DNA from 2 places in the Paenibacillus sp. NPDC058071 genome. Region 1 is predicted to be linked to the other one. Evidence: riboswitches for the same ligand, from Rfam matches in the RefSeq annotation. Region 1 holds a riboswitch; the other holds the start of a gene.
The links. A riboswitch is a leader RNA that binds a small molecule or an ion and turns the genes downstream of it on or off. The one in region 1 is predicted to bind FMN.
Positions count from the first base shown of each region.

Region 1 (15,044 bases):
GAATTATCCATTTCTCTATCCGTTAGATTGCGATATACTGTCAATATTGAGCGAATCGTAATCATTTATAGTCTATCTGCTGCAGATAGAGGGAGAAAAGGGGATATATCAAATGTATTTGCATGGAACTAGTAAAGTAAATGCCCAAGGGCATCTGGAAATCGGCGGCGTCGACACGACTGAGCTCGCGCAACAATTCGGCACGCCGCTTTATATTGTCGACGAGGCGCTTGTGCGCCAGCGCGCTTCCGAGTATGTGGAAGCGTTCAAAGCGTCGGGTCTGAAATTCCAGGTCGCTTATGCGAGCAAAGCGTTCAGCGTTATGGCAATGTGCGTTATTGCCGAGCAAGAAGGACTGTCGCTTGACGTCGTATCCGACGGCGAGCTGTATACGGCGCTGCAAGCCGGCTTCCCGGCAGAGCGCATTCATTTCCACGGCAACAATAAGACGCCGGAAGAAATCAATACGGCGCTTGAAGCGGGCATCGGCTGCTTCGTTGTCGACAATTTCACCGAGCTGCACCTGTTGAACGCCCTCGCGGCGGAGAAGGGCCAGACGGTTAAAATTTTGCTTCGCATCACTCCGGGCGTTGAAGCGCATACGCATGAGTACATTTCGACTGGCCAACAAGATTCTAAATTCGGTTTCGACCTGGCGAACGGTGCGGCGAAGCAAGCGATTTCCGAAGCAATTAAGCTCGCTAATCTCGATGTTCTGGGCGTTCACTCGCACATCGGCTCGCAAATTTTCGAAGTGGACGGCTTCCGCGCAGCGGTAGACAAAGTAGCGGAATTTGCGGTGCAAATCCGTGATGAGCTCGGCTTGACGTTCAAGGTTATCAATCTCGGCGGCGGCTTCGGCATTCGTTATGTAGAAGGCGACACGCCACTGCCGGTTTCGAAATATGTCGGCGCGATTACCGACGCTATTATTACCAACTTCACAGCGGCTAACTTCCCATTGCCTGAAATTTGGGTTGAGCCGGGCCGCAGCATGGTCGGCGACGCTGGCACGACGCTTTATACGGTCGGCACAACGAAGGATATCCCTGGCGTGCGCAAATATATCGCAGTTGACGGCGGCATGACCGACAATCCGCGTCCGGCGCTGTACCAATCGCGTTACGAGGCGATTTTGGCTAACCGCGCGAACGAAGCGAACGAAGAGACGGTAACGATCGCGGGCAAAGCTTGCGAAAGCGGCGACAAGCTCATTATCGATCTGGAGCTGCCGAAAGCGAATATCGGCGATCTGCTGGCCGTATTCTGCACAGGCGCTTACAACTACGCGATGGCAAGCAACTACAATCGCATTCGCCGTCCAGCTGTCGTTTTCGTCAAAGACGGTCAAGCGGATCTTGTCGTGAAGCGCGAATCGCTGGAAAATATCGTGAGCAATGACGTCATCCCTGCACGCCTTAGCAAAGCTCCGCTTGCGAAGTAAGGGCGAAATTTGGTAACGTATAGATATTCAATGCAGAAAGGTTGATGTTCATTCATGGCAAAACAAGCAAAAATATCGCTCGCTAACGGCGGAGAGGTTCTTATCGACCTGTTCGACCAAGATGCTCCCAATACGGTTGCAAACTTTGAAAAGCTCGCAAGCGAGGGCTTTTACAACGGCTTGACGTTCCACCGTGTCATTCCAGGTTTCGTCGCGCAAGGCGGATGCCCTAACGGCTCTGGAACCGGCGGCCCAGGTTACACGATCAACTGCGAGATTAACCCGAACAAGCATGAGCGCGGAAGCCTTGCAATGGCGCATGCTGGCCGTAACACTGGCGGCAGCCAGTTCTATATCGCTTACCAGCCTCAGCCGCACCTGGACGGTCAACATACCGTTTTCGGCAAAGTGAGCAAAGGCATGGAGCATGTTGACGCGTTTCAAGGACGCGACAAGATGGAAAAGGTTGAAGTTTACGACGTTTAATGATAAGATAGGCACTATATTAAAGTAAGTTGTGATCCTTCGGGGCAGGGTGAAATTCCCAACCGGCGGTGATCGGACGGCGTGCGGAGGCAAGGGGACAACCCCGGGCTCCGGCGTCGTTCGTCAGTCCGTGACCCGATCTGATCGCGGCTGGAGCGCACTAGCGCACGGCGGCGAACGGAGCGGTGGACCTGGTGCGAATCCGGGACCGACAGTATAGTCTGGATGGGAGAAGGAGTCACATTCGGAAAAAAAGGTTGGATATGAACCTTTATTTGCTTGTGCTCATTTTCACAAAGTGAGGCAGGCTAGTTTAGGTCTGTTTCAATTGCTTTATTTTTGTTCCGAAGTGAATCCAATTCACCTGCGCCCCGTTGGCTCTATGACGCCGATAGGGGTGTTTTTGCGTTTATGGAAGTTATTAACGATTCGTATTATATGAGCCTAGCGCTAGATATGGCGGCAAAAGCAGCTGGGCAAACCGGCATTAATCCGGTTGTCGGCTGCGTTGTTGTAAAAGAAGGGCGAATTATCGGCATTGGCACCCATTTGAAAAGGGGAACCGGACACGCCGAAGTTCATGCGCTGCAGATGGCGGGAGACGAGGCGGAAGGCTCAACTGTCTATGTGACGCTGGAGCCTTGCAGCCACTTTGGGAAGACGCCGCCATGCTGCGAACGGATTATCGACGCGAAAGCGGCGAGAGTCGTCGTGGCGACGACCGACCCGAATCCGCAAGTAGCCGGAAGAGGCATTTCCCGTTTGCGCGAAGCCGGCATTGAGGTAGAAGTCGGCTTGCTGGAAGAACGGTCCCGCAGCATGAATGAGAGGTTCAACAAATATATTACGACGAAGCTGCCCTTCGTCACCTTGAAGACGGCCAGTACGCTGGACGGCAAAATCGCCTCGAAGACGGGCGATAGCCGATGGGTAACCGGCGCGGCGGCAAGAGAGCAGGTGCACACGCTCCGCCATCAGCACGAAGCGATTATGGTCGGGATCGGAACGGTTCTTGCCGATGATCCGTTGCTGACGACGCGAGCGCAAGTGCCCGCGATCGATCCGGTACGGATCATTGTGGACAGCCGGCTGCGACTGTCGCTAAGCGCAAGAGTCGTTACGGACCGGTCGGTTAGAACGATTGTTCTGACGACGGCGGCAGCGGATTCGGAAAAGGCTGCGCAGTTGTCCGCCGCCGGAGTGGAGGTCCTTACGTGCGGCGAAGGAAATGAGGTCGATCTGAACAAGGCGATACGAAAGCTCGGCGAGCTGGAGATCGGTTCAATCTTGCTCGAAGGCGGCGGCAAGCTAAATGGCGCCATGCTGACCGCGGGCTTGATTGACAAGATCGTTCTGCACATGGCGACTAAAATTATTGGCGGCGCAGAGGCGCCCGGCACCTTTACGTTCGAAGGCTTTGAGAAAATGTCGCAGGCAATTGAGCTGAAGCAAGTGACCGTCGAGACGGCGGGCGAAGATATCGTAATTGCCGGTTATCCGGCCTATCGCAACGAATAGGAGGAATGCCCGATGTTTACCGGTCTTATTGAGGAAGTCGGCGTCCTGCGCAAAACGGTTAAGCAAGGAGAGGCGCTCGTACTCACCGTCGGCGCTTCCGTCGTCACGGAAGGAGTGGCGTTAGGCGACAGCATTTCGGTCAACGGCGTTTGTTTGACAGTCGTCGCATTTGGCCCGCATCACTTCGAGGCGGATGTCATGCCGGAGACGTACCGGAAGTCGAATTTGCATCGGTTGAAGCCCGGTCAGCCCGTTAACTTGGAACGGGCGATGGCAGCGGGCGGCCGCTTTGGCGGTCATATCGTGCAAGGACATGTCGACGGCACCGGCGTTATCGCAAGCCGCAGCAAAGACGCAAACGCAGTAGTATTCGGCATACAATTAACCGATAACGAGATGCTTCGTTACGTCATTCCAAAAGGCTCGGTTACGATCGACGGCATTAGCTTGACGGTCGTCGATACCGACGCATCGGGGTTTGCCGTATCGGTCATCCCGCATACGTTAAGCGAGACGGCGCTGCTCGATAAAAAACCGGGCGAAACGGTTAATATCGAATGCGACGTAATCGGAAAGTACGTCGATCATTTGTTGCATTACGGACGTTCTGGGGCGGCAAGCAGACAGGGCAGCTCCCCATCGACCGGCAAGAGCTCGCGTTTGTCCGCCGCCTTTCTAAGCGAAAACGGTTTTCTATAAAGCAGATAAAGAAGAGAGATAGGAGGGATTGCAATGGAACAGCATCAACAGCAAGAACAAGAGCAAGGACATTCGGACGGACAATTGGCTATCTTCGATTCGGTTGAAGAAGCGCTTGCCGATCTGAAAGCAGGAAAGCCAATTATCGTCGTAGACGACGAGGACCGCGAAAATGAGGGCGATCTGATCGCGCTCTCCGAGAAAGCGACGCCAGAGGTCATTAACTTTATGATTACCGAAGCGCGCGGGCTCGTCTGCGTGCCGATTACGCAAGAACGCGCTGAAGAGTTGGAATTGCCGCCAATGGTTGCGCAAAATACCGACAACCACGGCACGGCATTTACCGTTTCGGTCGATCATATCGAGACGACGACAGGCATTTCCGCTTATGAGCGTTCGCTGACAGTCAAATCGCTGATTGATGGTGCGACGAAATCGTCCGATTATCGCAGACCCGGCCATATTTTTCCACTCATTGCCAAAGATGGCGGCGTTCTGAGGCGCGCTGGACATACCGAGGCGGCAATTGATCTGGCCCGCATGTGCGATGCTTATCCATCCGGCGTCATTTGCGAAATTATTAACGAAGACGGTACGATGGCGCGCTTGCCGCATTTGGCGGAATTCAAGCGAAAACATCAATTGAAGCTAATTACTATTCAGAGCATGATTCAATACCGCAACGAGAAAGAAAAGCTTGTAGAGCGGGTTGTCGATGTGAATCTTCCAACAGACTTCGGTCTCTTTCGCGCCGTGGCCTTTACGAATGAAGTGGACGATAAGGAGCATGTCGCGCTTGTAAAGGGAGAAATCGACCCATCGAAACCGGTGCTCGTTCGCGTTCATTCCGAGTGCTTGACGGGCGATGTATTCCACTCGCATAGATGCGACTGTGGACCGCAGCTGGAAGCGGCACTTAAGCAAATCGACGAGGAAGGCTCCGGCATTTTGCTGTACATGCGTCAAGAAGGACGGGGCATCGGACTCGTCAATAAGCTGAAAGCGTACGCGCTGCAGGAGCAAGGACTTGATACAGTGGACGCTAATCTGAAGCTGGGATTCGCACCCGATCTTCGCGATTATGGAATAGGAGCACAGATTCTAAAAGATTTGGGCGTTCGTAAAATGCGCCTGTTGACGAACAACCCCCGCAAAATTAAAGGACTGGAAGGCCATGGAATTGAAGTGGTCGAGCGCGTCCCGATTCAAATGCAAGAAAGCGCCGACAACGCGAATTATTTGCGCACGAAAAAGTCGAAGTTGGGTCACCTGCTTCGTTTTGAAGACCAGGATCAGCAATAACCAAACTTATCCGCCGGATGGCGGCCAATTTAAAGGAGGAAATAAAAAATGCCGCATGTATATGAGGGTCATTTAGTATCAGAAGGTTTGAAGTTCGGAGTTGTTGTAGGAAGGTTTAACGAATTCATCTCGAGCAAGCTGCTTGGCGGCGCGCTGGACGCCTTCAAGCGTCACGGGGCAGAGGACGGCGATGTTGAAGTTGCTTGGGTACCGGGAGCGTTCGAGATTCCGCTTATTGCGCAAAAGATGGCTGAAAGCGGCAAATACGACGCCGTCATTACGCTCGGAGCTGTCATCCGGGGTTCAACTCCGCATTTCGATTTCGTCTGCAATGAAGCGGCTAAAGGCGTAGCTGCTATTGCTTTGAAAACAGGCGTGCCGACGATTTTCGGCGTTCTGACGGTCGATTCGATCGAGCAAGCGATTGAGCGGGCGGGCACAAAAGCAGGAAATAAAGGCTACGAAGCGGCAACTTCCGCAATAGAGATGGCAAATTTAACGAAATTGCTGCATAATTAAGAGATAGACTTTGCAGCGGGGGGAAATAGGCAGTGACGGTGCTTTACAAGCTTGAATCATTCGAGGGGCCGCTCGATTTGCTTTTGCATCTTATCGACAAGGCGGAAATCGATATCCATGAAGTATCCATCCACGAAATAACCGATCAGTATATGGATTACTTGCATGCGATGAAAGAATTGGAGCTGGATGTGACGAGCGAATTTCTCGTCATGGCGGCTACGCTGCTGTCGATTAAGAGCAAGCAGCTGCTGCCCAAGCCGCCCGTTTTTGAAGATGAGTACGAGGAGTGGCCGGACGATGGGCTGGATCCGCGGGACGAGCTCATTCAGAAGCTGGTCGAGTATCGGAAATTCAAGCAAATCGCCGAACAGCTGCGGGATAAGGAAATGGAACGCAGTCTCGTTTATTCCAGGGAGCCAGACGATCTTACTCCTTTCATGAAAGAGGAGATCGTCAATCCGCTGGAGGGACTGCATGTCTCCGATCTGATTGCGGCTTTCCAGCGAGCGTTGAAGAAGGCCGCCAGGCGTAATGTCGTCGCTACCGTTCAACGGGACGAAATATCGGTCAAAGACCGGATTCAGGATATCATGCACGTGCTGCGGCAATTCGAAACCGTTCGATTCTCCAAGCTGATTCGCGAGAACATGGATAAGCAGGAAATCGTCGTCACGTTTCTTGCGATACTGGAGCTCATGAAGATGAAGCACATCAGGTGCTTCCAGCATCAGCTGTTTGACGATATCGTGATTCATTGGAGAGGAGAAACGGCGGAAAGTGGATTATTCGAAGTTGAAGACGATTATTGAGGGCTTGCTGTTTATGGCCGGCGACGAAGGGCTGAACAAACGGCAGCTGGCCGATATTATGGAGATCGAGGGCGATTTGGCCGCCGATTTAGTGTACGAGCTGCACCGCGATTTGGCAAGAGAGGGGCGGGGCGTTCAAGTAACGGAAATCGCCGGTTCCTATCGGCTGACGACGCATCCGGAACACGCCGCTTATTTCGAGCGGATGGCTTATACGCCGACCCGTTCTCAGCTGTCGCAAGCGGCGCTTGAAACGCTTTCGATCGTCGCCTACAAACAGCCGATTACACGGATTGACATCGAAGAAATCCGCGGCGTGAAGAGCGACAGGGCGATTCAATCGCTTGTCTCTAAAGATCTTATTGAAGAGGTGGGCCGGGCGGATGCCATCGGCCGTCCGATTCTATACGGCACAACGAAATCATTTCTCGATTATTTCGGTTTACCTAGCATCAAGGCGTTGCCCGAGCCAAAAACGGTTGATGTCGACGACGCGCTTGAGGAACAGACGCAAATGCTGTTCGAACGACTTGGCGAAAGACAAACGACGATTGACGAATTTATTCCAGTCCGTGAGACGGATTCTACCGAAGAGCCTGCTTCTTGAAGCGGGCTTTTTATTATGCCGAACGGCGAATGGGAAAACATAGCCGCTGGCTATACTATAGGCAGCCCATGGAAACGGAGGAAGCGGGATGCCTGGATATGTATACGGCTGGCTTGTGACGGCTGCTGTTGTTGGAATGACGCTGATCGTGCTGGCGCTGCTCTCTCCTGTACGGATTCGGTTTCACACCTTTAAGGCAGGCAGCGACGACGACGTTACAATCGAGTTAAAAGCGTTGTATGGCTTGCTAGTCTATAGCTTGCAAATCCCTTCGGTTAAATTTTACGGCGGTTTGATGCATCTGCAGGGGACGGTATCGGGATCGACTGCCGGAATGGATGTCTCGTCGGAAAAAAAGGACGATATCGGATGGGATAAAATATCCAAGCTTGTGGACAAAATGAAGCAAATTATTCAAATTACGAGGCATTTGCCTGATTGGGTGAAACAAACGGCCAAACGGATTCAGCTTAAAGAATTAAGCTTGCAAATCAAAATAGGAACGGGAGATGCGATGTGGACGGCGATGGCGACGGGGCTCGTCTGGTCGCTGCTGACGACCTTTTTCGGTCTGGTGTCGCAGTATGTGCATGTGAAGCGGGAGCCTGCATTTACGATCGCACCCGATTATAAGCAAGTTAGCTTTGCCGCCGAGTGCTTGTGCATCGTGCAAATCCGTCTCGTATATGCGATCTTTGCCGGGCTGCATCTCTTGGCTCGCGCCAAGAAAGGGAAAGGGGGCGTGAAGGCATGGCAAAATATCCTATCCAAGGCTTAACTCAAATCATAACAGGTGTGTAAATAATTAGTAGTTACGTTCCGATAATCAATCTGTAGGATTATTGAACAGACGGAGGACGGGACTTGGAAAATCATAGGCTAGAGGCTAAATTAACAGCAGCAGCGGTTACAAAAATTATGGGAGATGTATGGGAGCCGGCCAGACGGAATAGTGACGGTGAAATGGTTTTGAAGTTAAACCTTCACTTGGCTTGGGTAGCGTGGGGCGGAACGTTCCTCTTATTCGGTATGAGTATAGCGAGCACTATTGCTTACCTGATCTATGGTGAGGAAGCGACGGGCATTGACTTGACACCAGTAGGCATTTTATGGATTACTGCTCTTCTCATCGGGGCTGCTTCATTGATCTTTATTCGCTGTAAAGCGATTGTGAATGATACGACGATTCGAGTTCACACGATGTTTAAAGTGAAAGAAATTGATTTCGCTGACATTCAAAAAATGACAGTATGGAAATTTCCTTCAAGATTCGTGCTGCATGGCACACATCATAAAGTCCGAATGCAAACCAATTACAAAGGAACAGGCGAGTTCATCACGCTTCTGCATGATAAAATTGGTTACGAGAAAAGCAAACCTGCAATCGTCTTTCGGGATCTGAACAAAGAACAGCTGCGAAGATATAGCGGAACTAACAGAAGGTAATGAATTCAGTTTTGAGGAGTAGCGAGGGGCAGAGGGATTCTGGAGAGGAATTTGGCTATAATGGCGATCGGAAGAACCCCTGGCCCGCAGCGCTTTCCCTCATTACAGTCATGCAAATGCAAATTAAAAGAGTTAAGCCGTGCTTTGGTTTAACTCTTTTTCTTTTGTCAGAAGATGATGTGCCACGTTGCTTGTTGCCATACATACTTCATCCGTGTAGAGTGCACAATACAAAAGCGTAGGTAAGTCCTTATCCATAACGCAGAGGAGGAGTAAGGCATGGCAGAACATCCTATCCAAGGCTTAATGCAAACCGCCATGGAAAACATCAAAGAAATGGTCGATGTCAATACGATCGTCGGTGATCCCGTTCAAACCCCGGACGGCAGCATCATTATGCCGATATCGAAGGTAGGCTTCGGTTTTGTTGCCGGCGGCAGCGATATTCGTACAGACGGCGGAGACAGCTATTCTTCAGCATCGGACGGGCATAACCATAGTTCGTCGTCCTCGCCGTTTGGCGGCGGCAGCGGCGGCGGCGTATCGATTACGCCGATTGCTTTTCTTGTCGTCGGTACTCAAGGCGTGAAAGTCGTGCCCCTCGACAATCAAACTCATTTGATGGAGCGCATCATCGATTCGGCTCCGCAAGTGTTCGACAAGGTTCAATCCATGATCAAAAACAATTCCAATTCCAGCGACTATATCACGGATGGAAGCGAAACTCTTATTTAGCCCTATTGGGAACTGCCCGCAAGGGCAGTTTTTCATTTCCGGCGGAGGAAGCGTCTGAATTGCCTCGTACAAGCATAGAATATAGAAGAACCATCAATAGCATTCGTGACAACGAAGGGAGCTGCAATAAACCGATGAAAGCAAGCATGCTGCGCCGGCTGACGGCTTCGGCGCTGCTCATTGCGCTGCTGTCCTGGACAAGCTCGCCAGCCCAAGCAAGCGCAGAACCGAAGCCGCTCAAGACGAACGCGAACGCCTCGTCGCTGATCGACGTCAAATCGGGCCGTTTGCTCTACAGCGAGGACGGCGATAAAAGGCTGAGAATCGCCAGCTTAACTAAAATTATGACCGCCATCGTCGCAATTGAACACGGCAATCTGTCGGATGTCGTGAAAACGAGCACTCGCGCGGCGCGTAAAGAAGGGTCTTCGATTTTTCTCGAGCTGGGCGAAGAGATGACGCTTCTCAATATGCTTTACGGATTAATGCTTCGTTCGGGCAACGACGCTGCAACGGCGATCGCCGAGCATGTAGGCGGCTCTGAAGAAGGCTTTGTCGTACTGATGAACGAGAAAGCGGCCTATCTAGGCTTAAGTAACAGTCAATTCAAAAACCCTCACGGACTAGACGAAGAAGGCCACTATTCGTCATCCAACGATTTGGCCAAGCTTGCAGCCTATGCTTTGAAAAATCCGGTTTTCGCCGACATCGTCAAAACGAAATTGAAGCAAGTGCCTAACCCACATGAGAAATGGCAGTATTCCTGGAAAAACAAAAACAAAATGCTGACGATGTACGAAGGAGCGGATGGGGTTAAAACCGGTTATACAAAATTAAGCTTTCGCTGTCTCGTCAGCTCCGCGACGAGAAACGGACAGCAGCTGGCTGCCGTTACGATCAATGACGGCGACGACTGGGCTGATCATCGCTCCATGCTCGACTGGGGCTTCAATAATTACCCGCTTGTGGAAATTGCAAACAAAGGACAAGAGGTTGCGGGATATCCTTACGTGGTAGGACAATCGCTTCGATATCCGCTTTCGCATGACGAGGAATTGACATCTCGGCTCGTTGTAGAGGGACGGGAAACGGCACGTTTTGCATTAGGGGAACGCGGAGCGCTGGAATGGTATTTGAACGGGGAGAAGGTAGCCTCGCTGCCCGTTTACGAGCCTCAAAGCGAGCGGCTGAAGCTGCCGGATAAACAGCCGATGACGAAGCAGTCTCTGGCTGACTATACAAAGGCGCAAACGGGGAAAGTGCCTTTGCTGTATTCGATTGCGGAAGCATTTAACGCTTTATTTGGCTAATGGGGGAGGAAGAACGTAAGATGGTGAACTGGATCTGGTTGTTTTTTATTGTGGCAAGCGTAATAGCGGCGGCGGTGACGGGGAAAATCGACGCGGTAACGCAAGCGGCGTTCGAAGGAGCCAAATCGGGCGTGACGGTCAGCTTTGGCTTAATCAGCATCATGGTATTCTGGCTTGGCATGATGCGAATTGCTGACGACGCCGGCTTGCTAAAAAAGCTGGCTAAGCTGCTCAGCCCGATCGTCCGGGTGTTATTTCCCGATGTGCCTAAAAATCACCCAGCGCTCGGGTACATTATGAGCAATCTTAGCGCTAATTTGTTTGGTCTCGGCAATGCAGCAACACCGATGGGCATAAAAGCGATGCAGGAGCTGCAAAAGCTGAATCCAGACCCGGCGACGGCTACTCCTGCCATGTGTACATTGCTTGCTTTAAATACGTCCAGCATTACGTTAATACCGACCACTTTAATCGCAATTCGAATGAATTATGGCTCCGCCAACCCGGCGGAAATCGTCGGGACAACACTGGCTGCCACCTTTGTCGCAACGGCCGCGGCTATTATCGCGGACCGCTGGTACCGCAATCGAAGCCGTAAAACGCCGCCGCCGAACATCGATACAAAAGGCGGCAACGAATATACGGCGAATCGATTAACAGAACGTCCGGCATCCTCCTCCGATTCTATTTCCGCCGCCGCGCCGGGAGGTGGAGGTATTGCTTGAGGCGTTTACAAGAATGTCCGCTTGGCTAATCCCTGCTATCATCGTATTTATTCCTCTTTATGCCGCATTCAAGAAAGTTCCCGTATATGAAACATTTGTCGAAGGCGCGAAGGACGGCTTCGGCACTGCGATCAATATTATCCCACATCTTGTCGGCATGATGGTGGCGATCAGCATGTTTCGGGCTTCAGGCGCGATGGACATGCTGCTTGGCTTCGTCAAGCCGCTGTTCGACTGGCTAAGCATTCCGACCGAGGTTCTGCCGCTAGGCATTTTGCGTCCGCTTACCGGCGCCGGATCGCTCGCTTTTACGGCCGACCTGATTCAAACCTACGGTCCCGACTCCATGATTGGCCGGATCGCATCAACGATACAGGGCAGTACCGATACGACGCTGTATGTGCTGACTGTCTATTTCGGCGCAATCGGCATCCGACGTTCCAGATATGCTCTTAAGGTGGGGCTGTTTTCCGATTTGGTCGGATTTTTAGCGGCGATTTTTATTTGCTTATACATATTTGGTTAAGGTTTGCTTGTGCTTTGCCTTCGTTATCGTTATGATGGAGTTTGAGGTGAAAGCATTGGAACGTTTACAAAAAATATTGGCGCAAGCAGGCATCGCTTCCCGCCGCAAATGCGAGGAAATGATTTTGGCCGGCCAAGTGGAAGTCAACGGCGAGAAGGTCACGACGCTTGGTGTGAAAGCAGACGCTGACGCCGATGTCATCACGGTGAATGGCAAGCCGATCAAGAGCGAGAAAAAGCTGTACTTGATGCTGAATAAACCTAAAGGTGTCATCACGAGCGCGAAAGATCCGCAAGGGCGCAAAGTGGTGGCTGATTTTTTGCCCGGCATCAAAGAGAGGGTTTATCCCGTCGGTCGTCTGGACTACGATACGGAAGGGCTGCTGCTGCTGACGAACGACGGCGAATTCGCCAACCTGCTGACGCATCCGAGCCATCACGTGCCGAAGACTTATTATGCGACCGTCAAAGGCGTACCGCACGGTTCCCTGCTTGAGCAGTTGCAGAAGGGCATTAAGCTGGAGGACGGCATGACCGCTCCCGCCGAGGCGGAATACCAGGACATTGATACGGAGAAGAATGTATCTACTATCCGCATTACGATTCACGAAGGGCGGAACCGTCAGGTTCGGCGGATGTTCGAAGCAATTAACCACCCGGTCATTAGGCTGCGGCGTGTTAAATTCGGAGAGCTGGGGCTGCAAAACATGGCGAGAGGACAATTTCGTCATTTGACGCCGGTAGAAGTGAAAGAGCTTCGGGAATGCGCGCGTAAGACACATAAAGTTCATAAATAGCGATTGGCGGCAGCAGTCTATGCCGCCCAATTTTCGTTATAATGGAATTATTACAAGCTGACATCGAATGAAATGCAGGTGAATGAGGATGGGCAAATACCGCAAGCCGGTGCAAATTGTCATCTTGCTTGCCGTTCTTATTATCGGAGGCTATGCGATCGGAACGACATTATTTGCGGCAGACGAAACGACGGTACCGAAGGTAGGAGGAACACCTCCGGATTTTACGCTTGTCGATTTGAACGGCAACGTGCACTCGCTGTCGGACTATGAAGGGAAAGCGGTCGTCATTAATTTCTGGGGCACTTTTTGTCCGCCATGCGTCAAAGAAATGCCGGAGTTCGAGCGGCAGTTTGCCAAGTGGAAGGACGAAGGGCTGGAAATACTGGCCATCAATTTGAGTGAGGACACGCTGACAGTGAATAATTTCGTACGGCGGTTCGAACTGAACTATCCGATCTTAAGGGATGTCAACAGGAAGACGGAACGCAGCTTCGGCTTAAAATCGTATCCGACCACCTTCTTCGTAAAGCCGGACGGCAAAATTATGGAGATTAGAGTCGGAGGAATGACAGAGCAGGATATCGATGAGCGCGTCATTCAGCTGCTGAAGGACTAGGGGGTTTACGAGGTGTTATCGCTACATAACACAAAATGCGAATGCGGTCACCAGAACGCCGTCGGCACAGTGCTGTGCGAAAGCTGCGGCAAGCCGCTGATTGAGGACGCCGAGGCGGATACGCCCCTTGAGATGCGTTATGACGGCGTCGCCCGCCGTTCGCAGAAGCGCAATCCGAACATCATCGATCGGGTGTGGAATTTTTTCTCGTCGGTGAAGATTGCGATTTATTTAATTATTATTACGCTGCTTGCATCTATGCTAGGCACGATTTATCCCCAAGAAAACTCGTTTTTGAACAACTTCGAGCCATCCACCTATTATAAGCAGCAATATGGATCTCTAGGACAGCTCTATTATGAGCTTGGACTGTCGAGAACTTATGAATCGTGGTGGTTCATTACGCTGCTCGTGATGATCGGCACTTCGCTTGTCATCTGCAGTTTGGACCGTGTGCTTCCATTATACAAAGCGCTAAGCAAGCAGCAGGTTCGCAAGCATCTGCGGTTCATTTTGCGTCAAAAGACTGTCTACAAGGGGAAAGTAGAGGGTTCTGCGGAGAAGTGGACGGCTGAGTTCGCTGAGCATTTAAAACGGAAGCGCTACCGCGTATATGTGGACGGTACAGCTTTGCTGGCCGAGAAGAACCGTTTCAGCCGCTGGGGACCGTATATCAATCATATCGGCCTCATCTTGTTTCTGCTTGCCATACTGGCAAGGAGCATACCCGGTTGGCAGATGGACAGCTATGTTACCGTGCAGGACGGCGAAACGGTACACATCGAAGGTACGAACTATTATGTGAAGAACGAGAAGTTTAACATTGAGTTCTACGCCGAGGACGAGCTGCCGGAAGAATTGAAGGGACAAGCACGGGCGAAGAAATACGAAACGAAAGCGGTTCTGTACACTTGCGAAAGCCGTTGCGGCGATATGGACGGCAATCCGGAGCTGGTTGAAGTGGAACGCCACGATATTTTGGTCAACAGCCCGTTAATGTACAAGGAGCTCAAGCTGTACCAATTCGATTATGACATCACGCCGAAGCTGAAAGGCGTTCGGCCGACACTCCACGACAAGGCGACCGGCCAGTCGTACGGACCATTCGAGCTGCCGATGAAAGATGCGCCGCTCGAGTATGACGTCGGCCCGTATCATATGAAGCTAATGGCTAATTATATGGAGTTCGCGGTTGGCCAGGACGGCGAACCGGTTACGCTCGGCCGCGAGCCGAAGGCGCCGGCTTTTGTCTTTCTCATTAACGGTCCGGGCTTACCGGAGAAAGGACAGCCGTATATCTACTTCCCGATGCAAAAGGATAAGGAGAAGTTCGGACAGGATAAGCTGAACGCGGCGCTTGCGGACAAACTCGAAATTAAAGTCGACACCATGGATAACGTACAGTTCGCGGAAGCGTCGACCTATCTGAACGTTCGTATCGACAAAGCGCTTAATTATGTCTGGTTCGGAGCCGTCATCTCGATGCTCGGTCTGCTGATG
Region 1 is NZ_JBHVSK010000007.1:137,881-152,924, forward strand. It holds gene lysA (diaminopimelate decarboxylase) at 113-1,444, shown strand; gene ACFVTB_RS13910 (peptidylprolyl isomerase) at 1,499-1,930, shown strand; FMN riboswitch at 1,962-2,171, shown strand; gene ribD (bifunctional diaminohydroxyphosphoribosylaminopyrimidine deaminase/5-amino-6-(5-phosphoribosylamino)uracil reductase RibD) at 2,342-3,448, shown strand; gene ribE (riboflavin synthase) at 3,461-4,147, shown strand; gene ACFVTB_RS13925 (bifunctional 3,4-dihydroxy-2-butanone-4-phosphate synthase/GTP cyclohydrolase II) at 4,181-5,449, shown strand; gene ribH (6,7-dimethyl-8-ribityllumazine synthase) at 5,498-5,968, shown strand; gene ACFVTB_RS13935 (segregation and condensation protein A) at 6,001-6,780, shown strand; gene scpB (SMC-Scp complex subunit ScpB) at 6,749-7,387, shown strand; gene ACFVTB_RS13945 (DUF2953 domain-containing protein) at 7,476-8,165, shown strand; gene ACFVTB_RS13950 (hypothetical protein) at 8,252-8,833, shown strand; gene ytfJ (GerW family sporulation protein) at 9,113-9,568, shown strand; gene ACFVTB_RS13960 (D-alanyl-D-alanine carboxypeptidase family protein) at 9,703-10,878, shown strand; gene ACFVTB_RS13965 (nucleoside recognition domain-containing protein) at 10,899-11,603, shown strand; gene ACFVTB_RS13970 (spore maturation protein) at 11,617-12,129, shown strand; gene ACFVTB_RS13975 (pseudouridine synthase) at 12,185-12,925, shown strand; gene ACFVTB_RS13980 (redoxin domain-containing protein) at 13,014-13,544, shown strand; gene resB (cytochrome c biogenesis protein ResB) at 13,557-15,044, shown strand, end outside.

Region 2 (15,044 bases), on a different contig from region 1:
GGCGGCGGCACCGATACGCTGACGCTGACGCTTGGAAACGGCGAACAAATTCCGCCGGGAGCCAAAGTTGAGCTCAGCTACTCGCCGAATGGCGGCAGCATCGTCGATGCAGACGATCCCGAGCGGACGTTGAAGCCGCAAAGCGGCTTCCCGGTCAGCAACGTGTATGTCACGATCGATACGCCGGCGGACGGCTGGAAAGGCAGCAGGCCGGTGACGCAAATTGCTGGCAAGAGCGAAGCTGGTTCAGACGTTACGATCGTCGTTCGAGACGGTCAGAACGTGGTAGTGGACGGCACTCTGACGACGTCTCCGGATGGAAGCTGGAGCTGGGTTCCGGATGCGCCGATCTCGGCTAACGGCAAATATACCGTCGAAGCGACGGCAAAAGGCGCATTTAATACGACAGACGAGGCCGTAAGCGCATTTACAATGGATTCATCCATTCCGCTTGGAGGCGGCGTTGAGCTGAAAGCCAACCCGCTGCGCAACGTCGGTGACGGCGAAACGTCGACCACATTGACGGCTACAGTCAAAGATTCGAACGGTTACCCGGTTGCCGGGGCGAAAGTAACGTTCGAGGTGCCGGCAGCCGGCGGCCGTTTCGTAGATGCGAACGGCAACCCGCTGTCCGTTCCGGAAGCGCTAACGGGTCCAGACGGCAAAGCGGTCATTTATTATCAATCTCCTGACCTAACCGGCCAACCGTCGGTGCAAGAGATCGAAGTGAAAGCTTCCGTCTTCGATTTGTCTCATGATGTCAGCGGCGAGGCGGCATTTACGATTTATTTCGAACCGCCGAGGCTGAAAGGCAAGCTGACCGAAACGTTCGATTCTGTCGGCGTTGTGCCGCTTGCGGGCAAGACGGTTATTATTCGGGGAGAGGACGGCTCAGTAGTCGGTTCGGTTCAAACCGATGCGAACGGGGAGTACGAATTCCTTATTCCGAGCAAGCAGAAGTATACGATTGAATACACTCAAACAGTTGCCGGCGGTCAGACGATCGTTTACCGGCAAAAAGCGGTCGTCGATAAGCCGCTTAAGGGCGACGGCACCGACGAAGTGAAGGCAAATAAAGCAGTAGCAGGCGTATTGGGCGGCAAAGACGCCGACGGCAAGCTGCGCCTAATCGATTTCTCGGTATTGGACGGCTTGCCGAGCGCGCCGAGCTTCGTCGCTTTCCTGAAGAAAGGAAATGAATACGTCAACGCCGTCGATCCGTCCGGCTCTTTGCTGCAGACGGCAGGCGAAGGAGACGGCTTTGCGATTGACGAGAAAGGCCTGTTTATCGCGGACGGCTTGCCGCAAGGCAATACGGCTGCTGACAACGAGTACCAATTGGAAATCCGGTACTATTACAATGTGCTGGACGGCAGCGGCAACGTGACCGGCCGCAACTATGTCGTCATTAATGTGAAGCGCGACGGTGGCTTGCCTAGCGTAACGGTGCAATCCTCCGGTGAATTGAACATTAACGAAGAGCTGATCGATCCTTATGGCGATATTACCAATTCGTCAACGGGCAATGTGATTAACGACAGGGATGTTAAGGTCACCATTTGGTATGCGGATACCGTTCGCAATCGGAATAACGGCATAACGCCGGGGCCGGTAACGCTGCCGAAGCTGCCAGGCTTCCCTCCGGCCGACAACGACAGCCCGACGCAAACCGTGTCCGGCGGCGCTTACGCCTGGATGGTTTACGGCGACAGCGATTATTACATTACAGCCGAGGCGAACGGTTATTATTCATATGATAGCCGCGCCGATAAAGGGGCGCATCCAGAGAGCTCCGTCTATACCGAAAACGGACAATCCTTCATTAAAGTCGATCGATCCATTGTCCGGTTTGATTTCGCTATGGTTCCTGCGAGCAGCGGAGGCGGATCAACGACACAGCCATCGCCGTCACCAACACCAACACCAACACCGACGCCGACGCCAGGAGCTCCGAACCTAATCGTTAACGTGCAAACGGATCGCACCGTGCACCCGGAACAAAGCAACGGAACGATTGACGTTTTGTACAAAAACGACGGAAGCGCTGTGTTGGAACAAGGGCAAATTCGATTGAAGCTGCCTGAAGGGGTTCAAGTGATTGATGCGGCAGGCGGGAAGGTGCTTGCAGGCGCAATCGTATGGGATGTGAAAGACGTGAAGGCCGGTGCATCCGGCAGCTTCCGCGTCGTGCTGCAATGGCCAGCTCTCGCGGAAGGCGAGCAGGAGAGAACGGTTGTGCTGAAGAGCGAGTTCGCCGATCGCGATGGAAAAATCATTTCAGCCTCGACACTGCAACTGCTAGTCTACTCGAATCGAGCCGGGAATTTGCAGCATCAGCGTTACATTCTTGGCTATCCAGACGGTACATTCAAAGCTGATCGGTTCTTGAACCGCGCGGAGCTTGCGGCTATTATCGCAAGGCTGATCGGGGAATACGACGCAGAAGCGAAACCGTATTCGGATGTTCCGAAATCGCATTGGGCTTACAAGTATATCAATACGGTAACGAAGCATAACATTTTCCAAGGCGGCACCGACGGTAAGTTCCGTCCAAACGACCCGGTGACCCGGGGCGAGTTAGCGGCTGTAATGACCCGTTATCTTAAGCTGGAAACGGGCACGCCGATCGAGCTTCACTATTCGGACGTCAAAGGCTCCTATTGGGCTGCTGCCGCTATCGAATCGCTTTACCGCAACGGAATGACGACCGGTTATCCGGACGGCACCTTCAAGCCGTTAAACGGCATTATCCGTTCCGAGGCGGTCACGCTCATTAATCGGATGCTTTACAGAGGTCCGTTGACCGGCGTGGAGCAAACGTGGCCGGACATCGCTCCGTCCTTCTGGGCATTCGGACAAATTGAGGAAGCTTCGGTTTCTCATGAGTCGACCCGGGCGGAAGTGGACGGTAAAACAGTGGAAGTGTTCGTAAAGCGATTGCAAGATCAAGTGAGATAATCTAACAATAAAAGAGTCAAGGCTGCCCATTAAGGTCGAAAGACCGGGCGGACTTGGCTCTTTTTTTACCTGGGCTTTACCTGAATCGGAGCCGGCTTTTACCGGGCGCAGGTACAATGGGGTGAAACGAGGCTCCAGAGGAGGGTAATTCTGACATGAAGAACGCAAAGTGGTACTTGCTTACAGCCGCGCTCCTGCTCAGCTTCGGAGCTGTTGTATGGCTTCAAGGGGCCGGCAGATCGGATGCGTCAGGCGATTTGTCCGATCCATTTCTGGATCCCTACGCGATGACGCTAGCCCATCGTCATGCCGGTCCAAGCATGGAGACGGCCGCCGAAAAAGCCGTTGATATTGGTGTCGCATGGCCGAACGGCGCGCCCGCTGCGGGCAAGCAATCGCTGCTCGAGTTGACGGTTTCGGGCCAGGACGGGAAACTGATCGAGCAGTTTGAGATCGTGAACGAAAAGCTGCTTCATCTTGTTGCGGTAAGCGACGACCTGCAGCATTTTCAGCACGTGCATCCTGAATATAAAGGAAAAGGTAAATACGAGCTGCCGCTCCAGTTCGAATACGGCGGCAACTATAAGCTGTATGCCGATTTTCAGCCGTCCGGCATGAATGAGCTGACCCGTTACGCGGAAGCGGTTGTGGAGGGGCGGCAATCGCTGCGGGAGCCGTTAACAGCCAGTTCGACGCTTGAGGCCGATTATGGCGGCGCTCATGTCGCGCTTAGCTTTGATCAAACGCCGACGGCCATGCAGGCGATGACGATGACGTATACGTTCACGGATGCCGACAGCGGCAAGCCGCTGCAGGATTTGGAGCTGTATCTTGGCGCCGTCGGCCATGTCGTCGCGGTGGACGGAGGAATGAACGATTATTTGCACATTCATCCGCTAAACTGGGCTTCGTCGGGCCCGCAAGCCGTCTTTGGCGTCAGCTTTCCGCGCAGCGGGCTCTATAAGCTGTGGGGACAGTTCCAACGAAACGGAGAGGTTATGATCGTTCCTTTTACAATTAACGTGCAGTAGGCATAAGCTCGATCTTTAAAGCCTTGATTCGCTCCTGCGGGCGAATCAAGGCTTTTTGCATTCAGTCCCCGCCGATTGAGCGATACTTACTTCTTAGCTGAAGTTTACCTAAATCGGGTTATGATTTTACCTTCTCTTGTTACAATTTCTCACATGAAAGACAATCCAATAGACTAGACGGAGGGAAAACATGAACAAGAAAAAGTGGATTATCCCAATGGTTGCGGCAAGCATTGCGCTGAGTTCGACGGGGATCGGCTACGGCGTATTTGGCAGCGGCAAGCTGAGCGCGGCGGAAGTCGAAGCGATTGTATACCATCCGTTGAACCCGCTTACCCCGCAGGAGATTGAGAAGGCGGCGCAAATTGTGTTCAAGTCGTCGCATGCGGCCGAAGGACTTTATTTTGCGGAGATTAAGCTGGAAGATCCAGAAAAAGCAAAGGTGTGGGAGTGGGAGTTCTCGGACGGCAGCAAGCGCTTGCCGCGTCAAGCGACGTTTACGGCGATTCAAAAAGATAAGCCGTATGAAGGCATTGTCGACCTGGACAAAGGGGAAGTCGTGAAATGGACCGCCGTTACACAAGGGTGGCCGCTGTATACCGAGTTTGGAAGCACGGGGGATATTGTTAAAAAAGATCCAGAAGCGGTAGCTGCATTGAAACGGCATGGCGTAACCGATTTGACCAAAATCCGGTTCAGCGACGGCCCGCTTGGCGACTATGGTCCGGAGTTGACGCCAAAAGGCTCCCGTCTCGCGATGTCGGTTCCGAGACCGATCATTGAGAACGCGGCCAACAATTTTGCACATCCGATGGACGGACTCGCTTTCCTGGTCGATCTGAACGCAAAGAAGGTCGTCAAAATTTACGATTACGCGAATCCGCCGGTGCCGACTGATCCGAACGATTATTCCAAAGTAATCAAGAGCAAGCGTACCGAGCAAATTAAGCCTTTAATTATTTCGCAGCCGAATGGTGCGAGCTTTGATGTCGCGGGCAATCAGATCGATTGGCAAAATTGGAACTTCCACTTCCGTCTCGATCCGCGCGTCGGTCCGATCGTTTCGACGGTCACCTACGATGACGACGGCAATAAGCGAAAAATTATGTACGAAGGCTACATGGGCGGCATGATGGTGCCGTACGGCGATCCGGAACCGGCTTGGTTGTATAAAATTTTCATGGATGCCGGCGAATACGGCGTTGGCATGTCCACACGGCCGCTCAACATTGGCAGCGACGTGCCGAAAAACGCGACGCTGTTCGATGCAGCGATTAATGACACGGCCGGCAAAGCGCAAGTGATCAAAAATGCTTTCGCCTTGTTCGAGCGTTACGCTGATCCAGAATGGTCGCATAACGGGGAGGCTCGCGAGCGCCGTGAGCTGGTGCTCCGTTCCATCGCAACGATCGGCAACTACGACTATGTGCTGGACTGGGTATTCCTGCAAAACGGCTCAATTAAAATTATGGTAGGGGCAACTGGTCTTGCGCAAATTAAACCTGTTGTGACGAAAACGATGAACGATCCTACGGCAACCAAAGATACGAGAAACGGCACGCTCGTCGATTACAACATCGTCGCACCGACTCATCAGCATATTTTCAATTTCCGTCTCGATATGGACGTAGACGGCGAAACGAACTCGGTCAGTGAAATCTTGCCAAAGGCTGAGACGGTGGCAAATCCGGAATTTGCCCGCAGCGAGATGATTACGCTTGAGAAGACGTACAAAAAAGAGCAGGACGCGATTCAAAAATTCGACCCGGACAAAATCGTTCTCGTCACTAGCGAGAAGTCGAAAAACCGCCTCGGCAATTCGACGGGCTACCAAATCATCCCTTATGCAGGCGGCACGCATCCATTCATGGAAGAGCCGCTGTTCACGAAGACGGACTACGTACTGAAACGCGCGGAATTTATTAAAAATCATATTTGGGTAACGCCGTACCGCAAAGAAGAGCAATATTCCGAAGGCAAGTATACGACACACAATACCGATACCGGACTCGGCTTGTGGACGCAAAAGAACCGCAGCATTGAGAATAAGGATACGGTCGTTTGGATCACGACGGGTACAACCCACGTGATGCGCGCCGAAGAGTTCCCGATCATGCCGACCGAATGGGTGACGGCCATGATCAAGCCTTGGAACTTCTTCAACGAGACGCCAACGCTCGATCTGATGGCTCCGCCAACAGAGTAATAGAAAGCAAAAGAAGAGAGGTCCGAATCAGGGACTCTCTTCTTTATTTGTGAATAGCGTTACATCTGGCGACAGCGGTATTAGGATATAGACAGGCAGCGGACTCGATATAGCGAACAAGCAGCGGTCTCAATATAGCGAAATTAATGGCACGCGGTGTTCGGTCACACGTCGGCGGTCAAACGATCCGTCACCCGTGTGGACTGGCATTTGCGCCATTCAACCAGCTTCGACTGACGCAGCTGGCCGTTCATACAACGGCAAGGACAGTGTGAACGTGCAGCCGTCGCCCGAAGGCGCGTTAAGGCGCAGGCTTAGCTCGCCGCCGTGCATGGCGGCGATTTCTTTGGCGATCGATAAGCCGAGGCCGCTGCCGGGGATATCGCTGTTGCGCGATTTGTCTACCCGGTAGAAGGAGTCGAAAATAAAGGGGATTTCGTCCCGCGGAATGCCAGGGCCGGCGTCGATGACGCTAAATTGGACTGCATTGTCCGAGAGAGAATATCGGAAGATGATCGGACAGTCCGCTCCTGTATATTTGATAGCGTTCTCTATCAAATTGTCCAGCACTCGCTCCAGCAAGTGGGCGTCCCCCTGCACGAAACTGTCTGCTGCAGCGCCCTCCGCGGCAAACCGCCGCTTTTCAAGCTCCATATAGGGCTCCCATTTGCCCTTAACTGACCGGAATAGCACGTTGGAATGGAGCGGCTTCATATCGGCTTGCAGTTGGCGGGTTTCGAGCAGGCTAAGCTCGTTCAAGTTACGGGCCAGCCGGGTAATGGTGCGAATGCCTTCATGGATGCGCTTCAAGTATGTATCGATCTGCGCCTCCGGTATTGTGCCGTCGTTGATGGCCTCAATATAGCCTTGAATGAGCGTGATCGGCGTTTTTAAATCATGCGAGATGTTCATAAACAGCTCCTTGCGCCATTGCTCCAGCCGGATCAAATCGCCAATTCGCTCCTCCAGCTCCCAATTCATCTCCCGCAGTTCAATCGTACGCAGTTGGACCTTGCTTTCCAGTTCCTTGTTCAGCTGCGCCTGTTCCTCCAGCAGCTCGCTAATTTTGCCTGCCATTCGATTGAAAGAGTAGAGAAGCCGGTTGAACTCGAGAACACGGGTGTCTCCCGCCCGAAGCTCGACCGGTCCGCGGCCGATCCGCGAGAACGCCTCGGTTAGCATGTTGACGGGCCTTGCGATTCTCGAACGCAAATAAAAAGCGAGCCCGATGCTTAGCGCAATAGCCAAGCCGCATAATAGAGCAAGCTGGATGAATAGCGTCTTCTCCGTCTGTTGATTCAGCTCTTTGGTCGCGGAATAGACGGGCTCCAGCAGCTTTTGTTCGGAAATCACGTAACCGAGCGTCCAATTGGTTGCCGGTATGACCTGGCTGAAGACCGCTTTGGCTTCGCCGTTCAGCTCCAGCCTGCGGTAGTTGTCAGTCCGATACGCTTCGGGTGTATGAAATACCGCCGACAGATTCATCTGATTGATTTGCGAAATGCCGTGCTTCTGCGAGGCGATCAAATGGTAATCGGTATCGAGCAGCAAGGCGTAACCGTCTTGATTGTCGAAGCTGGTGTCCACGACATTGCCTAAAAAATTGTCGATCGTTACGTCCGCGGCGACGATCCCTTTCAACCGTTGTTGCTCGTCATATACGGGAGTAGTGGCCGTAAACATCCAACCTCTCGGCGTAATGTCAAAGTAAGGCTTCGTCCATACGACCCGGTTCGCGCCAGGCGGAATTTGCAAAGCATCCGTATAAAAAGGATAGGTCGTCAGCTTGTTGATTTTCCGGGGTGTCAGCTCTTGCGGCCCTTCATAGCCCGGGTAATGAAAGGAGCCGGAATGCGGATGAATGTAGTACATGGATACGATGTTGCGGTTGTAGGCCGTCTCCGACTGGAAAATGGGGAACAGTGCTTTGCTTATGGCAAAATCCTGGGCTTGTTCGGGAGTCGGCCGTTCGCTTTCTCGATCGACCCGAATCGTCACTTCGCCTTTGCTGCCGGAAGCAGGGTCGTAATAGAGTGACCGCTCGCCGTCAAAGACAAAGGAGAGCGGGTTTGCATACGGCGCAGGATCGGAAAAGATCGCTTCAGCCATCGATTTGGCGACGAGGACGGCGCTCTCTACTTTGCGCAGCTCGGAGTCGATCGATTGCACCTGTTCCGCAATATTATTTTCGTACATGTGGATATAATTGGCTTCGGTCCGCGCTACGCTCATCGCGCCGGACTTTTGCAGCTGGCTGAGCACCGTCTGTCCGGCGAAGACGGAAAGGAGAAGCAGCGGCACAAGCGATCCGGTCAGCACGGCCAGAAGCAGCTGAACGGCAAACGACTTCGGCCGGCCGCCGAATTTATACCGTTTGGACAGCTTCATCGAATTTGTACCCGAAGCCGCGTATCGTTACGATGCGCTCGGGATTGGCAGGATCGCGCTCGATTTTTTTGCGCAGATGGCCGATGTGGACTTGAAGTGTTTTCGTATCAAGCGTGCTTTCATAACCCCATACATTCGTGAGCAGCCGCTCGCCGCTCAGCACCTGTCTGGCGTTTCGCATAAAGTAGGAGAGCAGTTGGAACTCCTTCGCGGACAATTCGAGACGGCTGCCGTCGACGAATGCTTCATGGGTAGCGACGGAGAGACGGACATGCTGGGATGCAAGGACGGGGGGAGCAGCGGCCGCCTCACGCCGATGGACGATACGGTTGCGGCGAAGCTGGGCTTTAATGCGGGCAACGAGCTCCACCGGGCTAAAGGGCTTGCTCACGTAATCGTCCGCCCCTACCGTAAGGCCGACGACTTTATCGATCTCGGAATCTTTGCAAGTGAGGAAGACGATCGGAATATCCGTTTGCTGGCGAAGCCGGGCGCACAGCTCATAGCCCTCCATATCGGGAAGGAGCACATCGAGCACGATTAGGGCGGGCGGATCGCTTTCCGCGATTTCAAGCGCCTGCTTGCCGTTTGTCGCCATGCGGTGGCGGAAGCCGTCCTTCTCCAGGTACATGCCAACCAGTTCGCTGATGCGGGATTCATCGTCAACGGTTAATATCAATTCTCCTGACATGCTGCTCACCTCATCTGCTTTAACTTATTCGTATGGTAGTTTCGTGTAATGATCACGGACGATATATCCTTTATATTAGGGTGAAAACGTAATAATGGCAATATCAATGTAAGAATACATTACATAAATTCATGATTCGATTAAATCGTCCATTCACCTTCGCTTAAAACTATAGGCTAGAAGAAGCCGATTTTTCAGGGAAGGCGGTTGCCGGTAAAGCGGCTTCCATTTATAGTAGACAGGAGAGAAAGGCAACGTAAAGAGAGGAACGGGGTAACGTGACAGCAACGATCTTGAATGCAGTCTTTATTGTCATCGGCAGTTTGATCGGCAGTATTTTCAAGCGGGGAATGAAGGAACGGTATGAAGAAATATTAATGCAAGGGATGGGGCTCGCGGTCATTGGTCTCGGCATTTATGCCGTATCGAAGCATATGCCTGAAAGCCAGCATCCGGTTTTATTTATAGTAAGTATGGCGCTCGGCGGTTTAATCGGGGAGAAGCTCGATATGGAGCGCCGCTTCAAGCAGATCATCGAAAGGTTCTCCAAAGGCAATTTGGCGGAGGGGCTGTCAACCGCCGTGCTGCTGTTTTGCATCGGCACGATGTCCATCGTAGGGCCGATCGAGAGCGCGCTAAATGGCAATCAAACGTATGTGTTCACGAATGCGATTCTCGATTTGGTCACCTCGATTGTACTCGCCGCATCCTTCGGCTTCGGCATTGCGCTATCGGCAGTTGTACTGCTGTGCTGGCAAGCGTTCTTTTATTATTCGGCCGGCGCTGTGGCAGCTTATATTACGTCTGATTTGCTGACGGAAATATCGATTATCGGCGGTGTGCTCATCCTGAGCTCGGGACTTAGCATTCTTGGCATCAAAAAGTTCCGGACGATCAACCTTGTTCCGGCGTTGCTCGTTCCCGTCGTCTATTTGACGGCCAGAAATTTGTTCGGGATATAGAAAAAAAACGGATCAAACATATAATCAGTGCTTCCCCTCAGTTCAAGTCATGTACTGATTTCGGTTTTGAGCAAAAAACATCTCGTTTCACAGTTTAAAGTGAAGCGGGATGTTTTTTTCACAAACTCAACTCGAAGCATGGCTGTAAAAACCGAAAAATGGCTTTTAAGACAGCCTTTAATTTTGCTTAACGGGAGGGAATCTTACTTATATAATGGAAGGTAAACGCTTTCGCCAATCGCGGCTGTCCGCTGAGAACGAATAAGCCTTGACACAACAAAAAACATTCTGCTATATTATTGAGAATTTAAACATCGTTTGTGTGGGCGCCGGTCCACGCATTCTTTTTCCGCCGCAATACAAAATCACATTGAGGAGCTGAGAGCATTGGCACAGTATTACTTGGAACCATCCCGAACATTCAGCGAGTTTCTGCTCATCCCGAACTTGACGACGAAAGAGTGTACGCCTCAAAACGTAACGCTGAAAACGCCGATCACGAAGTTCGCCAAAGGCGAGGAGCCTGCCATTTCTCTGAATATACCGTTCTCATCCGCGGTTATGCAGTCCGTATCCGACCATAATATGGCGACGGCGCTGGCCAGATGTGGCGGTATTTCTTTTATTTTCGGTTCCCAGTCGGTCGAGGATCAGGCCGCAATGGTACGCAAAGTAAAAGAATACAAAGCGGGCTTTGTCGTTAGCCGTTCCAACTTGAAGCCGAACCAAACGCTGGCCGATGTGCTTAAGCTCAAAGAAGAGAACGGACATTCGACCGTTGCGATTACAGAAGACGGTACATCCAGCGGCAAACTGCTCGGAATCGTCACCAGCCGTGATTACCGGCTGAGCCGCGATTCGCTGAGCAAGCCGATTAACGAGTTCATGACGCCTTTCACTTCGCTTATCTATGGAAATTCGGGCATTACGCTTCCTGAGGCAAACGATTTGATCTGGGAGAAAAAGCTCAACTGTTTGCCAATCGTCGATGAGAATCAATGCTTGCAGCATCTTGTTTTCCGTAAAGACTATGATGCGGATAAGGAAAATCCACAAGGATTGCTGGACGGCAACAAACGTTATATCGTCGGAGCCGGCATCAATACGAAGGATTATATGGAACGCGTACCTGCTCTCGTTGAAGCGGGCGTTGACATTCTTGTCATCGATTCCTCGGACGGATACAGCGAGTGGCAGGCTGAAACGGTTAAGTATGTGAAGGAAAACTTCGATGTGAAAATCGGCGCCGGCAACGTTGTTGACCGCGAGGGCTTCCTGTATCTGGTCAACGCCGGGGCAGACTTTGTGAAGGTCGGCATCGGCGGCGGTTCGATCTGTATTACCCGCGAACAGAAGGGTATCGGTCGCGGCCAAGCATCGTCATTAATTGAAGTGAATGAAGCCCGCGAGCAATATTATAAAGAGACGGGCATTTATGTGCCGATTTGTTCCGACGGCGGCATTGTCCACGACTACCACATTACGCTTGCTTTGGCGATGGGCGCCGATTTCGTCATGATGGGCCGTTATTTCGCTCGGTTTGACGAGAGCCCAACGAAGAAGCTGAAGGTAGGCAACAACTTCGTGAAGGAGTTCTGGGGCGAAGGCTCGAACCGTGCCCGCAACTGGCAGCGGTATGACACGGGCGGCAAGCAAGGACTTATCTTCGAGGAAGGCGTCGACTCGTACGTGCCGTACGCAGGCACGTTGAAAGAGAACCTCGACAAGACAATTCATAAAATCAAATCGACGATGTGCAACTGCGGTTCCATTTCGATCGCCGATATGCAGCAAAACGCAAGAATTACACTCGTTTCTGCGACCAGCCTTGTCGAAGGCGGCGCACATGACGTTATTATGAAAGATAACGGCTTGTCGGGCGAATAATACCTGTTCGAGACGATATGCTATCGTTATGGAGCCCGGAAGCTTGCTTGGACAAGCTTCCGGGCTTTTCATAAATCGTTTTATGAAAGACGGCATCCGTATGACTATTCTTTGTCTGCCAGCTCGCTGCCATTCGAGGCGCAAACGAAGCATATGGCTGACTTGTCGTCGCGTACGATCCCGTCCAGAAAGCCATCGAGGCAATACAGCGGTTTCTTGCATAAAGCGCAATAGCCGATAAACTCTTTCAAAAAGGATCACTTCCTTCCTGACATTAGTTTACAGAAAAAGGCCCATGATGAAAGGGCTTTATAAAATAAAGGTTGCTTTCTTATTTCCGACTGTGATACTATGCTTTACAAATCATTACTATTCTAAAACGAAATATGGATCTTCGGGGCAGGGTGAAATTCCTGACCGGCGGTGAAGCTCTTCTCGGAGCGCAGCCCGCGACTCTCTGAGCCGTCAACGGCAAGGAGACTGACTTGGTGCAATTCCAAGGCCGACGGTTATAGTCCGGATGGTAGAAGATCAACCGATTGGCATGCAGGGGCGTTAGCTCTGTTCTCGCATGTTTATTTGGCCAGCCCCGATTCGCGATTATGATGCGGATCGGGGTTTTTGCATCTCATCGCCGGTCCTGTTTCAACAAAAGGGGAAAACTGTTATGCAATCATCCGTTTCGTCTGTTTCATCCGCTCTGCGGTCGTCCAATTCTGGAAAAATGGCTTTTTGGCTCGTCGTATTGGGAGCGGCTCTATGGGGCGTCGATCCCGTATTCCGCATTATTTTGCTCGATTCGCTGACGTCTACGCAAATTGTATTGCTGGAGCATGTCATTTTATTTATGGCCGCAGCGCCGGTATTGTGGAAAAACCGCGCTGAGCTGCGGAGCGTCGGACTTCGCCAGGTTGGCGCGCTGCTGTTCGTCTCGTGGGGAGGATCTGCGCTGGCGACCATTTTGTTTACGGTCGCTTTATCGAACGGCAATCCAAACGCGGTGCTTCTGCTGCAAAAGCTGCAGCCGCTGTTCGCCATCGTCCTGGCCAGAGTCATGCTGAAGGAATTGCTGCCTCGTCGTATTGGCTCGTTGTTGCTGCTGGCATTGGCGGGCACGTACTTGCTGACCTTTGGCTTCTCGTTTCCGTTCAGTCATGTCGATGATTTAATGCAACTGGGCAGCCTGTTGTCGCTCGGTGCGGCGCTGCTATGGGGCGGCTCGACCGTCATGGGCCGCTATCTGCTCGGCTCGATGAAGTACGAAACGGTCACTTCGCTCCGCTTTGTGCTGGCGCTGCCGCTGCTGCTCGTTATTACCGCTTCCGAAGGCGCCGTCTGGCAATTGCCGGAGGGGACCGGAGCGCAGTTTGCCGTTCTGATCAATCTGCTGCTGCAGGCGCTGCTGCCGGGGCTGCTCAGCTTGCTTTTATATTACAAAGGACTGAGTAAAATAAAAGCGTCTTATGCGACACTCGCCGAACTCAGCTTTCCGATGGTCGGCGTACTGTTGAACTGGCTGGCGTTTGGCTCGATCGTAACTGGAGCGCAGCTGCTTGGCTTCCTGCTCATTTGGACGACGCTGTTCACGATATCGCGCCAGCAGGACCGGCTTTGATGTTCGCTCGGACGGCGGCTAGAAAGAGCCGTTTCGTCACAATTCATTCCCTTTTAGTGTGATTCCAATCACAATAGCGTTCGCCTCGCTCTAGGTATACTTGATGTATTCCATAGACAAGAGAGGCGAATCGCAATGCTAAACGAACAAACAATAGCTGTTATAAAATCGACCGTTCCGGTTCTCGAGGCGCACGGTACGACCATCACCAAAGTATTCTACGAGACGATGTTCGCCGATTATCCGGAGTTGCTTCATATATTCAACCATGCTAATCAAAAGCAGGGACGGCAGCAAACCGCTCTAGCGAATACTGTGCTTGCCGCAGCCCAGCATATCGATCGGCTGGAGGCGATTTTGCCGGTCGTCAAACAAATTGCACATAAGCACCGCAGCTTGGGCGTTAAAGCGGAACACTATCCGATTGTTGGCCAATATTTGCTAAAGGCGATCAAGGATGTATTGGGCGAAGCAGCGACTGATTCGATCCTGCAGGCTTGGGGCGAAGCGTATGGCGTTATCGCCGACGTCTTTATTGGCGTCGAGGCTGAGATGTATGAGAAAGCAGCGGAGCAAGCCGGAGGCTGGGCGGAATTTAGACCTTTTGTCGTGAGGCGGAAAGTGAAGGAAAGCAGCGTCATTACCTCCTTCTATTTGGAGCCAAAGGACGGCAAAGCGCTGGCAAACTTTGAGCCGGGGCAATATATCAGTTTGAAATTCAATATTCCTGGTGAGCGCTACGGACATATTCGCCAGTACAGCTTATCGGATGGACCAGGTAAAACACAATACCGCATTTCCGTTAAAAAGGAAGATGCGCAAGGCGGTCGGCCTGCGGGCAAAGTGTCGGTCTATTTGCACGAACAAGTGCAAGAAGGAGACGAGTTGCTCGTCTCGGCGCCTGCGGGCGCATTTACGCTCGAACGAAATGATCGTCGTCCGGCCGTCTTCATAAGCGGCGGCGTCGGATTAACGCCGATGGTCAGCATGCTGCAAGCCTCGGCGGAGCTTACGCCTGATCGTCCAGCCGTCTTTATCCATGCGACGAATAACGGAGAAACGCATGCGCTTCGAACCGAGGTTGAAGCATTAGCCGCCCGCCATCCGCAGCTGACGGCGTACTGGGTCTATGGCAATCCGACTGCCGAAGACCGTAAGGCAGGACAATTCCAGAAGGAAGGCTATCTCGATCATCCGTGGCTGCTAAGCGTCATTCCGACTCGCGACGCAAGCTTCTATTTCTGCGGCCCGCTTCCATTTATGAAAACAGTAAAAGAAGCTTTGCTTGCCGGCGGAGCAGCGGAAG
Region 2 is NZ_JBHVSK010000025.1:28,175-43,218, forward strand. It holds gene ACFVTB_RS26315 (S-layer homology domain-containing protein) at 1-2,958, shown strand, start outside; gene ACFVTB_RS26320 (hypothetical protein) at 3,114-3,989, shown strand; gene ACFVTB_RS26325 (copper amine oxidase) at 4,180-6,195, shown strand; gene ACFVTB_RS26330 (sensor histidine kinase) at 6,415-8,583, opposite strand; gene ACFVTB_RS26335 (response regulator) at 8,561-9,274, opposite strand; gene ACFVTB_RS26340 (DUF554 domain-containing protein) at 9,553-10,236, shown strand; gene ACFVTB_RS26345 (IMP dehydrogenase) at 10,624-12,123, shown strand; gene ACFVTB_RS26350 (hypothetical protein) at 12,228-12,374, opposite strand; FMN riboswitch at 12,510-12,659, shown strand; gene ACFVTB_RS26355 (EamA family transporter) at 12,791-13,738, shown strand; gene hmpA (NO-inducible flavohemoprotein) at 13,874-15,044, shown strand, end outside.
Region 2: it holds a riboswitch for FMN, as region 1 does, so the genes downstream of both, ACFVTB_RS26355 (EamA family transporter) here and ribD (bifunctional diaminohydroxyphosphoribosylaminopyrimidine deaminase/5-amino-6-(5-phosphoribosylamino)uracil reductase RibD) in region 1, are expected to answer to the same signal.